2 regions of the Dehalobacter sp. DCM genome follow, and region 1 is predicted to be linked to the other one. Evidence: riboswitches for the same ligand, from Rfam matches in the RefSeq annotation. Region 1 holds a riboswitch; the other holds the start of a gene.

Region 1 (6,547 bases):
TTGGGATTAATCAGCGAAAGGTAGTAGGGCGTTATCGCCATGCGGAAATTTTTCAGGCACCGCGCGATATTTTCAGCCTCCCCGGATGAAAGGGAAAACGCATTGAGCAGATCTTCCTGGGTTGTGATGCGATTGGCCATTTGCCAGTGCCAATCATACCAGTCGTCATTGCTTACTTGCGGGAATAACGTTTCTCGCTGTCTGTTCATTTCTTCTACCTCCTTTACTATGGAAGAAATTATTTTGCGCACGATTATTTTAGTCATTTCATATTTTTTTTTTGACAAAATATAAATGCTACAACTTTGATTTATATAATAAGTTGTCAGGTATTATATGTCAACCCATGTATTAAAAAAATATATATACCTTGACATATATATATAAATTTAATATATTTATTCACTAAGGAGAGGTTTTAAATATGGTAAGCAGATTAACAACAAAGGAAGACCTTATAAAAAAAGTAAACGAAATGATAAGCGACAGAGAAGGACCTTTCAGTATCGTCACGGCGGATATTGACAATTTAGCCAGTATCAATCATTCCCTTGGCCGAAAAATCGGTGATGAAATCATTGATAAATTAATCACCATTTTGACGAATAATCTCGCTGAAGCTGATTTAATCACACGGCAGGGTGATGAATTTATGATTCTGCTTGTTGGAAAAGGCGCTGAACGGAGCCTGATGGAAATGGAGGAAATACGGAGTTATCTATCGGACAACACGTTTAATTTCTCCGATGGTGAAAAGTCGGAAGATATCTATGTCACGGTCAGTTTTGGCATTGCTTCCTGGCCAAGAGATGCCAAAAATGGGATCGAACTATTTCGAGTGGCGGACAGTGCGTTATTCAGGGCCAAAAAACTCGGAAAGAATAAAGTATGTCTTTCCGAAGTTGAAAGTATGGTGCTTAAATCCAGTTATTTTACCAAGACCCAAATTGATCGTCTTTCAGAAATGGCAAAAGAGATGGAAAAGACTGAGGCCTTTTTATTACGGGAAGCTTTGGATGATCTATTCAAAAAATACAGCAAATGATAGTAATTCATTCTCTCACATGTTCGATTACTGTTAGATCCTTAGACGCGCTTGCCCATTGTGAAGCGAGGTGATGGACTAAAAACGGATGACTATAAATGAATATTGGAATACGCTGAATCCAAATGGAACGGGAAACCCAACACGTGGGGTGAATCCGGAGCTGCTGCTCTGGTAGGGTTAATTCTTTCGACCCGAATCCGTCAGCTAATCTCGTAAGCGTTGGAAGAGAAGGTGATAAAATCAAGCTTTATCGGACCTTTATTAAGGTTATATTTTTTTTGTATTTTACTAGCACTACAGAACTTCTCTGTGGTGTATTTTATTGTCTTAGGATGGTGGTAATATGAATCAAACCTTAGAGAAAATTGTAGTGACTGATTTAATCAAAATATTTGATTCCCGCCCTCAGAAGGCACTGGACTTACTGGCACAAGGAAAAAGCAAAGTCGATATTCTTCAGGCAACCGGACAGACCGTTGGCATCAATAAAGTCAGTTTTGCGGTCAGGCGGGGTGAAATCTTTGTCGTCATGGGACTTTCCGGCAGCGGGAAATCAACGATTCTGCGCTGTCTGAATAGGCTGATTGAGCCAAGTTTCGGTTCCATTGTTATTGACGGTATTGAGATCACGAAGTTGAAAGAGAAGGATTTACGAAAGATTCGCCAGGAAAAGATGGCCATGGTCTTTCAGCAGTTTGCGTTAATTCCCCACCGTACGGTTCTTCAAAACACGGTGTATGGATTGGAAGTTCAGGGGGTTGCCAAAAAGGACAGGGAAGTTAAAGCGCATAAGATGCTGGAGCTGGTCGGTCTCAAAGGCTGGGAAAACAAATATCCGGATCAGCTCAGCGGCGGGATGAAGCAACGGGTCGGACTCGCCAGAGCGTTAACCAACGATGCCGATATTTTGCTTATGGATGAGGCTTTCAGTGCACTTGATCCGTTGATCAGAGAAGAAATGCAGGACGAACTGTTAAGTCTCCAACAAAAAATGAGCAAGACCATTGTGTTTATTACCCATGATTTAAATGAAGCGCTCAAGCTTGGCGATCGTATTGCGTTTCTCAGAGACGGTGCTTTAGTACAGGTCGGTACTCCGGAAGAAATTATTACCAATCCCGCCGACGATTATGTGGCTAAGTTTGTGCGTGGCGTGGACCGGAGTAGGATCTTGACGGCCGGGGATGTGATGAAGAAGCCCCAGCCGTTGATCACTTTGCGTGACGGACCCGGAGTTGCGCTGAGGATTATGAAGGAGCATGGGCTGTCCAGCGTCTTTGTCGTGGATAAGGAAAAGAATTATCAGGGACTGATTACCGTCGATATGGCGGTTGACGCCCGTAATGACGGGAAATCCAGTTTGAATGATATCGAACTTGCCCAGGGGCCGGTGGTTTACGAAAATACCCCTGTCCAGGATACGCTGGGTATTATTGCCGAGAGTAAGTTGCCGATGGCCGTGGTGAGCGAGGAAAAGAAATTAATTGGCATCATCGTGCGGGGATCCGTCCTTGCGGCGCTTGCCGCTCAGAAGCGGGGTGAAGACAATGACTAAGTTCCCTTTGGCAAAACTAATTGACCAGGGTGTTGCCTGGCTGCAAACCAATTTCGGAAACAGTCTGGACGTTTTTTCCGACGCTTTCAGCCGGACTGTCCGTGAGTTTGGAAATGGGCTGGCGGCGATTCCTTGGTGGGTAATTATTTTGATCTTTGCTGTCTTGGCTTGGCGGGCCAACGGTTGGAAACTGGCTCTTGGAACAGTTATCGGGCTGCTGTTCATTTATAATCTGAAGCTATGGCCGTCATTTCTGGATACCCTGATTTTAGTCATCATTTCGGCGATTGTATCGATTGTCATCGGTTTACCGCTGGGGATTCTGGCGGGAAGAAACGACGGATTCCATCGGGTGCTTACCCCTGTATTGGACGTGATGCAGACAATGCCTTCGTTCGTCTATCTCATTCCGGCTTTGCTCTTTTTTGGCATAGGAAAGGTGCCGGCAGTGTTCGCCACCGTTATATTTGCCATGCCGCCGGCTATCCGACTCACCGATCTGGGTATCCGCCAGGTCCCACAGGATTTAGTAGAGGTTGGTGAGGCTTTCGGGTCAAACCCAAGGCAGCTTCTCTGGAAAATTCAGCTTCCGGTTGCATTACCGACCATTATGGCCGGTATCAATCAGACAATGATGCTATCCTTATCCATGGTGGTGATTGCCGCGATGATCGGTGCCGGCGGACTTGGCGCAGGCGTGCTGGAAGCAATAGGACAGCTTAAGATCGGGATGGGATTTGAATATGGCGTTGCCGTCGTGATCATGGCGATTATTTTGGACAGACTTTCTCAAGGAATCGGTCGTTCGGTAAGAACGACGGATCAGAAAAAGGAATCATGACAATCATCATGATCATGAGACAGAGAAAGACTGTCCGGATAATAATAAATAAAGAAAGAACATGGAGGAAAATGGTATGATGCACTTATTCAAAGGGCGCAAATTGCTGGTACTCACAATGATCATCGTTCTTGTTGTAAGCTTTACAGCCGGATGTTCATCTACCCGGCAGGCAGCGGACAAAGGAACTGTAAGCATTGGCTATGTCAATTGGGCTGAATGTGTGGCAGTGAGTAATCTCTGGAAAGTAATTTTGGAGGATCAAGGCTATCAGGTGGAACTGACTCAGCTTGATGTGGCACCGCTTTTTGTTGGTTTAAGCAAAGGGGATCTTGACGTCTTCATGGATGCCTGGCTGCCCATTACTCACGAGACATACTGGAATGAATATCAGGATAGCCTGGAAGACTACGGGATCTGGTATCAGGAAGAGGCTAAGATAGGGATTGTCGTACCAAAGTATGTCACGATTGATTCCATTGCCCAATTAAAGGATGAAGGAAGCAAATTCAATAAGCAGATAATCGGAATCGATCCCGGTGCCGGTATTATGAAAGCGTCAGTGAGGGCTAATACGACCTATGATTTGGGTTATGACGTGGTACAGGGCAGTGAAATGGCGATGATGGCGGCAATGGATAAGGCCTACGGCAAAAATGAGTGGATTGCCATTACCGGCTGGAGTCCGCATTGGATGTTTGCCAAATATGACCTGAAGTATCTTGATGATCCGGAGGGAGAATTTGGTGAAGCGGAAGAGATTCATATCCTCGCCAATAAAGAATTCAGCGGCAAGCAAGCGGATGTGGCAACCATGCTTAAAAAGTTTAAAATGACCGATGCGCAGATCGGCAGTCTGGAAGGGCTGATCAATGAGGGGATGGAACCGGCTGAGGCAGCTAAAAAATGGATTAACGAAAATAGCGATGTCGTCAACGGGTGGATCGGTAAGAATTAAGCGCTCCGTAATGAATTAGATGTAAGCAAATTTATGCTTAAAAGCCGTAGAACGGATGAAATTCAGCATTGTCTGATTTTCATCCGTTTATTAATCCACTGTTTAGTCCGCAGAATTTGTGTTATATTGGTTAAAACTTTCCCATGACCTTAACCATGGTGACTGATATCGTGAACAGCGTTGATTACAATGAAAATAGCGAAAAAATATATCGTGAAGGCAGAAGAAATCGGAGGATTGACATGCTATCTATAGATATTCCTGGTTGGAAAACATTAAACATACGTATGCTTGTCTTGGATTATAACGGGACATTAGCTCTGGATGGGATAATATCAGACAGGACCAAATCCTATTTAAAGCAATTGACAGCGGATTTTGAAATACATATCTTAACCTCTGATACCTTTGGAACAGTGGCTGACCAGTGCAGCAACCTGCCGGTTACGATCAATAGGTTAAAAAGCCAAAGCCATACGCAGGAGAAGGCAGATTATATGAAATACCTTGGAGGCAAAGGGATTGCGGCAATCGGTAATGGAGCCAATGACCGGGTGATGGTCGGAGAGGCAGATCTGGGAATTGCAGTAATTGGACCTGAGGGTTGCAGTCCCGAAACCCAATCACAGGCTGATATTATTGTAAATAAAATTGAAGACGCGTTTGAACTCTTGTTAAACCCGAATCGCATCATTGCTACCTTAAGGCGTTGATTACTTACTTAATAGCATCTAAGGCTAAACGGACTTCCTGGGACGTGTTGAAGTGGCTTTCGTAGGCGGCTTCTGCGTTGTCTTTTCCCGGAAAATCAAGAGAGGCGACCGCAGTTCTGTTTTCAATTTCTTCAGATCCGATCAGAGCAACGCCCTTCAACTGGGGAATATTGTGGTAGGTGATTTTAAGCTTGGTTTTGCCGGACAACCGATCGCGCACACCGATGGTCTTTGGAATGCCCTGGGTATACGGGTCATCCACGACGGGCGTAAAGAAATGTTAATGGGGATTGGGATAATGAACACAGCGATCAAAAGGACCTGGCGGATGAGGATGCCATTCGCAAAACGATTGAAATTATGTCGTATCTGAACAAAGACGCCTGTGAAGCAATGCTTGCGGCGGGTGCCAATAGTCAAAAATAGAAGCATGTTTGTATCTTATCCAGGAACAAACATGCTTTCTCTTCAATCAGGTAGAGGTATTTCAGCATCAAATATCAGATCCCAGGCAATATTAAGCAGGAAAAATATGGAATAATGTAGAATCATGTTATTAATACAAAACAATAAGATCGAAACATATTCTTAAATCCATTGCGAGGTCGATTAAACCAATGAATAAGACATTATCAGATGAAACACTGTTGAATGAAAAGCTTTTTCGGGCCTGTACTTTGAATATAAAGGGGATCGGCAGCCAGAAACTCCGGCATCTTATTGCCATGTTCGGCAGTGCGAAGAATGCCTGGGAGGCACCTACTGAGGATTATAGCGATAAAAAGCGTGAATACCCTTGGCTCAATGATTTTCTTGTTGGCAGAATCTCAATTGATCCTAATCAATTTCAGGATAAGCTCAATCGTGAGGAAATTTTACTGGCGATACCCGGTGACGATAGCTATCCGAACATGTTGTCTGAATGGGTGGGAGCACCGCCGTTGCTCTTTTATAAAGGGATGCTGCGCTCGTCTCACCCTGCCATTGCCATTGTTGGCGCACGCCGGGCATCACCTTATGGTAAGGCTGCTGCGAAACATCTCGCTCACGGGATCAGTGAATCAGGATATGCCGTAATCAGCGGGCTGGCCAGGGGAATCGATACAGCAGCCCACCAAGGAGCACTTGAGGCTGAGGGTATCACTTGGGCGGTTATGGCCGGCGGTCTGGACACGATTTATCCTGCTGAAAATTCGCGGCTGGCTTCGGCTATTATGGAAAAGGGAGCATTAATCAGTGAGTATCCGCCGGGTTCTCCTCCGGAAGCGACTCACTTCCCTGCTCGAAACAGGTTGATCAGCGGGTCAGCCTATGGGGTGATTGTGGTCGAGGCTGCAGAAAGAAGCGGTTCATTGATCACGGCGGATTTCGCCCTCGAGCAGGGAAGAGAAGTATTCGCCGTACCCGGCCCTATCTTTAGTGAACTCAGCAA
Region 2 (6,547 bases), 820 kb from region 1:
GATGAGATGCCTAAGAACTGGTACAACGTGAAAGCTGTTATGAAGGAACTGCCTCCCCCATTTATCCATCCGGGTACACTGCAGCCAATCACAGCCGATGAACTTCGTCCCATTTTTTGTGATGAATTGATTGCCCAGGAATTAAATAATAGTGATCTCTATATCGAAATACCCGAAGGCATTCGTGACTTTTACAAAATGTACCGTCCTTCACCCCTGATCAGGGCGTATAATTTGGAAAAATTATTGGATACGCCTGCAGAGATCTATTATAAGTTTGAAGGGACAAATACATCCGGCTCCCATAAGTTAAATTCGGCCGCGGCTCAGGTTTATTACGCCAAAAAACAAGGCTTAGCTGCTCTGACCACAGAAACTGGTGCCGGACAATGGGGCACTGCGCTGGCCATGGCCTGTGCTTTTTATGATCTGCCGCTGACTGTCTATATGGTCAAAGTCTCGGCAGAACAAAAACCATATCGCAAGGCGGTGATCGAGACCTATGGCGGAAAAGTCATACCTTCACCTTCCGACACCACAGAAATCGGCAGAAAGATTTTATCAGAAAACCCCGGAACCGGCGGCTCGTTAGGCTGCGCTATTTCCGAAGCAATCGAGACAGCCGTGAAAACACCGGACTGCCGTTATGTTCTGGGCAGTGTACTCGACCATGTTCTCCTTCACCAATCCATCATTGGTGAAGAAACAAAAACCGCCTGCGAAAAGTATGACATTCAACCGGATATGATTATCGGCTGTATCGGTGGCGGATCAAATTATGGCGGTTTAGTCGGGCCATTTATGGGCGATAAGATTAAAGGCAAGAATAACATCGAATTCATTGGTGTCGAGCCTGCCTCCTGTCCGTCTTTGACCAGAGGAAGATACGCCTATGATTTTGGTGACACAGGAAAAACAACACCTCTCATTAAGATGTATACGTTGGGATCCGGCTTTATTCCCTCGCCGAATCATGCCGGAGGTCTTCGTTACCACGGTATGAGCGGCATCGTATCCAAATTGTATCATGACGGTTATATGACAGCGCGTTCTGTGGAACAAACCAAAGTATTTGACGCTGCTACCCTTTTTGCTCGCTCTGAAGGTACTTTACCTGCACCGGAATCTGCCCATGCCATACGGGGGGCTATTGATGAAGCTATCAAGTGCAAAGAAAGCGGCGAAAAGAAAACCATACTTTTTGGTTTAACCGGAACCGGCTACTTTGATATGGCAGCCTATATGAGTTATAATTCCGGAACCATGACGGATTATGTTCCTTCAGATGAAGATCTCGAAAAAGGATTTGCCACTTTGCCTAACGTCAACTTATAAATATATTACATCATGTTGCATAGGCAGCCCAGTTTGCTTAAATATCGCAATCCATAGAAAATCAAATAAAAGGCTTTTCAGGTATTCTTTAACCTGAGAAGCCTCTCTTATTTTTATTTTTGGCAGGACATTTTTTTTCGTCGTCGAATATATATAAATTAATTAAACTATTATAATTAAGAGATTAATTGAATACGAGCTGAGTCCGGGATGTTTTTCCCGGAACGGGGGATATTAAATTCCAATGGGGTGAATCGCGAACAACGCGTAGGGCTTAACCTTTAGTCCGAATCCGTCAACTAACCTCGTAAGCTAAGAAAGGTGAAACTGGGATGCGTTTTAAACAGTTTGTTCAGGTATGTCTGAGCAAGGTGAGAAACTCATGGAAATCACCGCGAATAATCGGTGGTTTATTTATTTCTCTGTTGTTTATCGGATCGTTTGCTTTTTATCTGGCAAAACCGATCCATGTGGTTGCTGTAACAGTCAATGGTCAGAAAATTGGATTTGTTTCCGATCAAAATACCGGAAATGACCTGATCAAAAAAGCTGCTTCGGGATCCTATATTGTCACCTATGACGACGTTACAGTAAACAACGCGGAATATCTGCAAAATTCGCTGAAAAAAAATAATCTCGAAACAAAACTAAATCAGTCCTATGCGGCCTATGAGTTGGAGATCGATGGATCCGTTGTCGCGGTTGTACTGTCGGCTGCGGACATTGATACGATCCTCCAAAGATATGAAAATTACTTTAACGCACCTTCCGCTACGAATGTCGTTACTGAAACCACTATCAAAGAAGCGGTTACTTCTAATCTGACAACTGTATCTTTAGACCGTATTCAATCTCCGGAACAGGTATTAAACGATTTAATCGACAAAAAAACTCTGACCATTATCTGCAAAGGAACCGAGACGACAGAAGAAGCGATACCTTATAGCACCATAACCAAGAAAGACTATACCCTTGCCTACGCGCAGAAGAAAGTCATTACCCAGGGCAGCAAAGGTCTTAAATCGGTAACCACCAGCTATGAACAACAAAACGGTAAAATAATCAAGCAGCAGGTCATTTCCGAAAAAATAGTTAAAAAGGCTGTCGATGAAGTTATTGCTGTCGGGCCGTCCGCCCGGGCCCTCACCGTCGCCTCAAGTGCTTCGATCAGTGGCCGAAGTTATTCTGATGTCGTTGATTATGCCTTAAGTTATGTTGGTTCACCGTATGTTTTTGGCGGCAGCAGCCCGAAAGGTTTTGACTGTTCCGGTTTTGTCATGTACGTTTATAAGGCAGCCGGGGTTAACCTTCCCCATTCATCATTTGCCCAGTTTGCTTCAGGAACGTCAGTAGCCAAAAGTGATCTTCAGCCGGGTGATTTAGTCTTCTTCTCAACTTATTCTTCCGGTGCTTCCCACGTTGGGATATATGTCGGCAGCGGAAAATTTGTCCACGCCTATAATTATTCATACGGTGTCACCGTTTCCAGTCTGAGTTCTCTATCTTCACGTTACCTTGGCGCCAGACGGTATTAACCAAGGTAACCCGTCATTATAAATAGCTGACTTATCTCCTCTTTTACTCAAAACACCGTTTCTGTGAAGAAATGGTGTTTTGCTTGTAATTTCCACTCAAATCAAGTATAGTGTTAACAATATAAAAATTTGTTATTTTTCTAATCAATTGCCTGGTTTTCGGAGGAGAAACACATGAATAAGAACGTGACCCTGAAAGTATCCATACTATCTATTTTTTTCTTAAATATGGCACCAACTCTAGTAATTCCGGCACTACACAGACTTTCTGCCGCTTTCCCGGAAATTCCTTTCAGTACCATTGTACTGGCCCAAACCTTGCCCTGTTTGTTGATGATCCCGGTCGCTCTCATCTCCGGGGCTTTAGCCGGAAAGAAAGTAAAATTTCGGACAATGAATATTATCGGTATCATTCTATTCATTATCGGAGGCATTACCCCCTTTTTTCTGAGTAATTTCACATCTATCTTGCTTTCAAGAGTGTTATTTGGGATCGGTATCGGCATTATTTCCCCGATGGGAAATGCTTTAGTGCTTAAGTTTTATCATGGACAAGATCGCGTTAATTTAGTAGGCATCGGTAATGTTTTTGTTATGAGCGGCGGCATTATGATGCAGTTAGCCAGCGGGTTCCTCTGTGCTATCAGCTGGCAATACACATTTTTAGTACACCTAATCGCGATTATTCCTCTTCTGCTTGTGATCCTACTTCTTCCCGAACCCGATAAAGAGATAGAAAACGACCACCATAAAGAAAAACTGCGTATGCCCTTTGCTGTCTACGGCTATACCCTAATGTTCGGTATCATGGTCATGCTAAATTATACGATGGTGCTGAATATATCCACGATAATGGCTGAACGCAGCCTAGGTTCACCGGCCTTAGCCGGACTCGTTCTTTCTCTGTTTACAGCCGGCGGCATGCTTGCCGGGTTGGTGTTTGGCAATGTCTATAAATTAACTGCCAAATATACTATTGCTTTGGGCCTCCTCATTACCGCCGCTGGCTTAGGATTCGCCGATTTTGCCGGGAATATAATTATCTTCGCTCTCGGATCATTAGTCACTGGTATTGGTTTCTCCACCGTCATGCCGGCAGTTATCGTCGAGATTGGTGCGATCGCGCCCCCTGCCAGTATTGGTATGGCAACGGGCATGGTGATCGCCCTTATGAACGGCGGTATGTTCTTTTCCCCCTATTACATGGCATTGGTGCAAAATATCTCCAGTCAAAACAATGTCTGGTTCCCGGTATGCGTATCGATGATTCTCTTAGTGATTGGTGCGTTTCTTCTTATCTTCTATCAATATAAACAAACGCCCAGTCCAGAAAGACAAAATAGTTCTATTTCTTAAACTACTTTGTCTTTCATAAAACAACTATAGCTTTCCAGCGGCCCAACCTATCATCCATAATATTGAAATCTGAAAGCGGATCCCGGTGTCCGCTTTTTTTCTTTTATCATCTGTTTCTAATCATAATTTAATAATTATTTGGTAAGCTGACTACTAAAGGGGGTATTGATTTGGAAACATTTGCTTTAGTCATAGCGATTATCTTGTTTATTGCCGGCCTTGTAGGTACGGTGCTACCAGTGCTGCCCGGTGTAATACTCATTTATGCCGGTATGCTCATATACGGATTCATGACACATTTTACAACATTGCATGCCTATTTCTTCATCCTGCAAGCGCTTGTCGTCATTGTTTTGTTTATGGTCGATTACTTTGCTTCAGCGATTGGCACCAAACGCTTTGGTGGGAGTAAGCAGGCGGCTTGGGGTGCTGTTATCGGGACAATTTTAGGAATTATCGTATTTGGACCTCTGGGGATTGTTATCGGTCCTTTCGCGGGCGCCGTCGTCACAGAACTTATTCGCGGCACAGAACTCAATAAGACCCTCCGGGTTGGTTTTGGTACCCTGATTGGTGTCCTCGGCGGCACAGCGGTAAAAGTTACTGCAGAAATCATTATGATCGCCTATTTTTTTCTCAAAATCTTCTAAACAAATGTACGTCTTGAGGATAATCGAATATGAACAATTTCTAAGCCTGTTTGGATTATGGACAGGCTTAATTTCCTGAACGTGACAAAGCGGCGCAACAAAACTTTATGCTTAGTTGCGCCCCCTCATAACATAAATAGCAAGAAACAGATGTTAATGCTCTACAAACTGTATTTGCAGTCCATTTGGATCTGTTACAAAGAAAAACTAGAAATTCAATGAATCCTCCATATTCAGTACATTGATCGTCGTCCAGCAAAATCTCATATGCTTTACCCCTTTCCAAATCAAAATAGTGTATTCATTCAGAAATTGTATCGTTTGATTATAACAGCCCTGTTAAGCGGATGACCGTCAGAGCTAAAATGGCGACGATCGTCGAAATCACCACGTAGATAAGATTCCAGCGCGGTCCTATTGTTGCTGGTGATACACCAGTCAAGCCGGAAATACCTATGACCATAGCACCGGACGGAGATACGGTAATCCCCATCGCCCAGCTCATGGCGAGGATCACGGCCATATACGCCGGACTGATATGATACGCGGCAGCATGGATCGTACTGCTGAAAATAGCAACTGAGATGATCGGGTGAACACCGATTACTGATAATATGACGGTAATGAAGATAATTGCATATGATAACAGGATAATATTCTCTCCAATGAACAGATCAAAAAAACCAGGCACTATATTGCCGATATGGGAGTAAGCGATACTCGTTGCAAGTAATCCGGCTCCCATAAATAGAATGATCTCATTCTTTAACTTTGGCAAACTAACGCGATAATATTCCTCCTTCACCGCCTTGCGCAAATCCGGAAGGCGTTTAATCGTCCCCATCCATAGGAACGGGATAACCAGGGAGGCCATCGACACAACAGTAATTGTTTTGATTCCGGTTAAATGGGATATAACTGCTATTGACGCAATTAATATTATCGACCATACTGCTAATTCAATTAGTTTTTGCCACTGTCCGGCCGGTGCAGAAAGTGCGATATCCTGATTCAACGTGCTGCTTTCCTTGATATTTATTTGTTCCAAATCATTTCTACTTTTTAATCTATTTCCTTGCTCCCATTGATTGAGACCTAATCCAACGATCCCGCAGAGTATACCGCATAAAAGTGCGTACGGGAAAAAATGAATCCAATCCGTTCCGGTAGCTTGAAGTACTAATGCCACAGCAGCAGTTGTTGGTGCCCAGATTGTACACGTCGTAAACCCCCTGCTTAACGCAGAACTTAACAACTTTATATTTTTGCTTCTTGCACTGGCTTTGCTGATTTGATAAACCATAGGAACCACAGCCAGATTGACCAGTATCCCGACAAAAGTCGATAAAAAACTAACGAGCAAATAAAAGCGGGTATCTGTATTGACGTAAAGTTGGAAAGACCGCTGCAAAGCATCAAAATAACCGCCATGTTTGAAGGGTATCCCAATCAGCGGCACCACGGCGAACATAACTACAAGGTATAAATTTTCTTCAAGGGCGTGTGTCCACACACTAAGTGGCGCTTTATATGCGACTAAAAGAATGATGCCTGCAAAAAATGTGACATACGCAATGATTTTTGAAGAGCCGGAAACAAACGGAAAGCTCAGGATAATGATCATGACCAGTAATAGCATAATGATCAGATTAAGCAAAGGTAAGCTCAAGA

Evidence for each region. Region 1 has a riboswitch for cyclic di-AMP ahead of LPY66_RS06795 (quaternary amine ABC transporter ATP-binding protein). Riboswitches for the same ligand answer to the same signal wherever they lie in the genome.
Region 2: another riboswitch for cyclic di-AMP. It lies ahead of LPY66_RS10495 (NlpC/P60 family protein); the one in region 1 lies ahead of LPY66_RS06795 (quaternary amine ABC transporter ATP-binding protein).

The regions. Positions count from the first base shown of each region.
Region 1 is NZ_CP092282.1:1,438,906-1,445,452, forward strand. Features, by position in the region: gene ablA (lysine 2,3-aminomutase) at 1-209, opposite strand, end outside; gene LPY66_RS06790 (GGDEF domain-containing protein) at 425-1,045, shown strand; cyclic di-AMP (ydaO/yuaA leader) riboswitch at 1,149-1,283, shown strand; gene LPY66_RS06795 (quaternary amine ABC transporter ATP-binding protein) at 1,392-2,603, shown strand; gene LPY66_RS06800 (ABC transporter permease) at 2,596-3,444, shown strand; gene LPY66_RS06805 (glycine betaine ABC transporter substrate-binding protein) at 3,521-4,402, shown strand; gene LPY66_RS06810 (HAD family hydrolase) at 4,645-5,115, shown strand; gene LPY66_RS06815 (hypothetical protein) at 5,120-5,335, opposite strand; gene dprA (DNA-processing protein DprA) at 5,733-6,547, shown strand, end outside.
Region 2 is NZ_CP092282.1:2,258,577-2,265,123, reverse strand. Features, by position in the region: gene LPY66_RS10500 (TrpB-like pyridoxal phosphate-dependent enzyme) at 1-1,335, shown strand, start outside; cyclic di-AMP (ydaO/yuaA leader) riboswitch at 1,523-1,664, shown strand; gene LPY66_RS10495 (NlpC/P60 family protein) at 1,668-2,870, shown strand; gene LPY66_RS10490 (MFS transporter) at 3,045-4,226, shown strand; gene LPY66_RS10485 (DUF456 domain-containing protein) at 4,397-4,876, shown strand; gene LPY66_RS10480 (C4-dicarboxylate ABC transporter) at 5,202-6,547, opposite strand, start outside.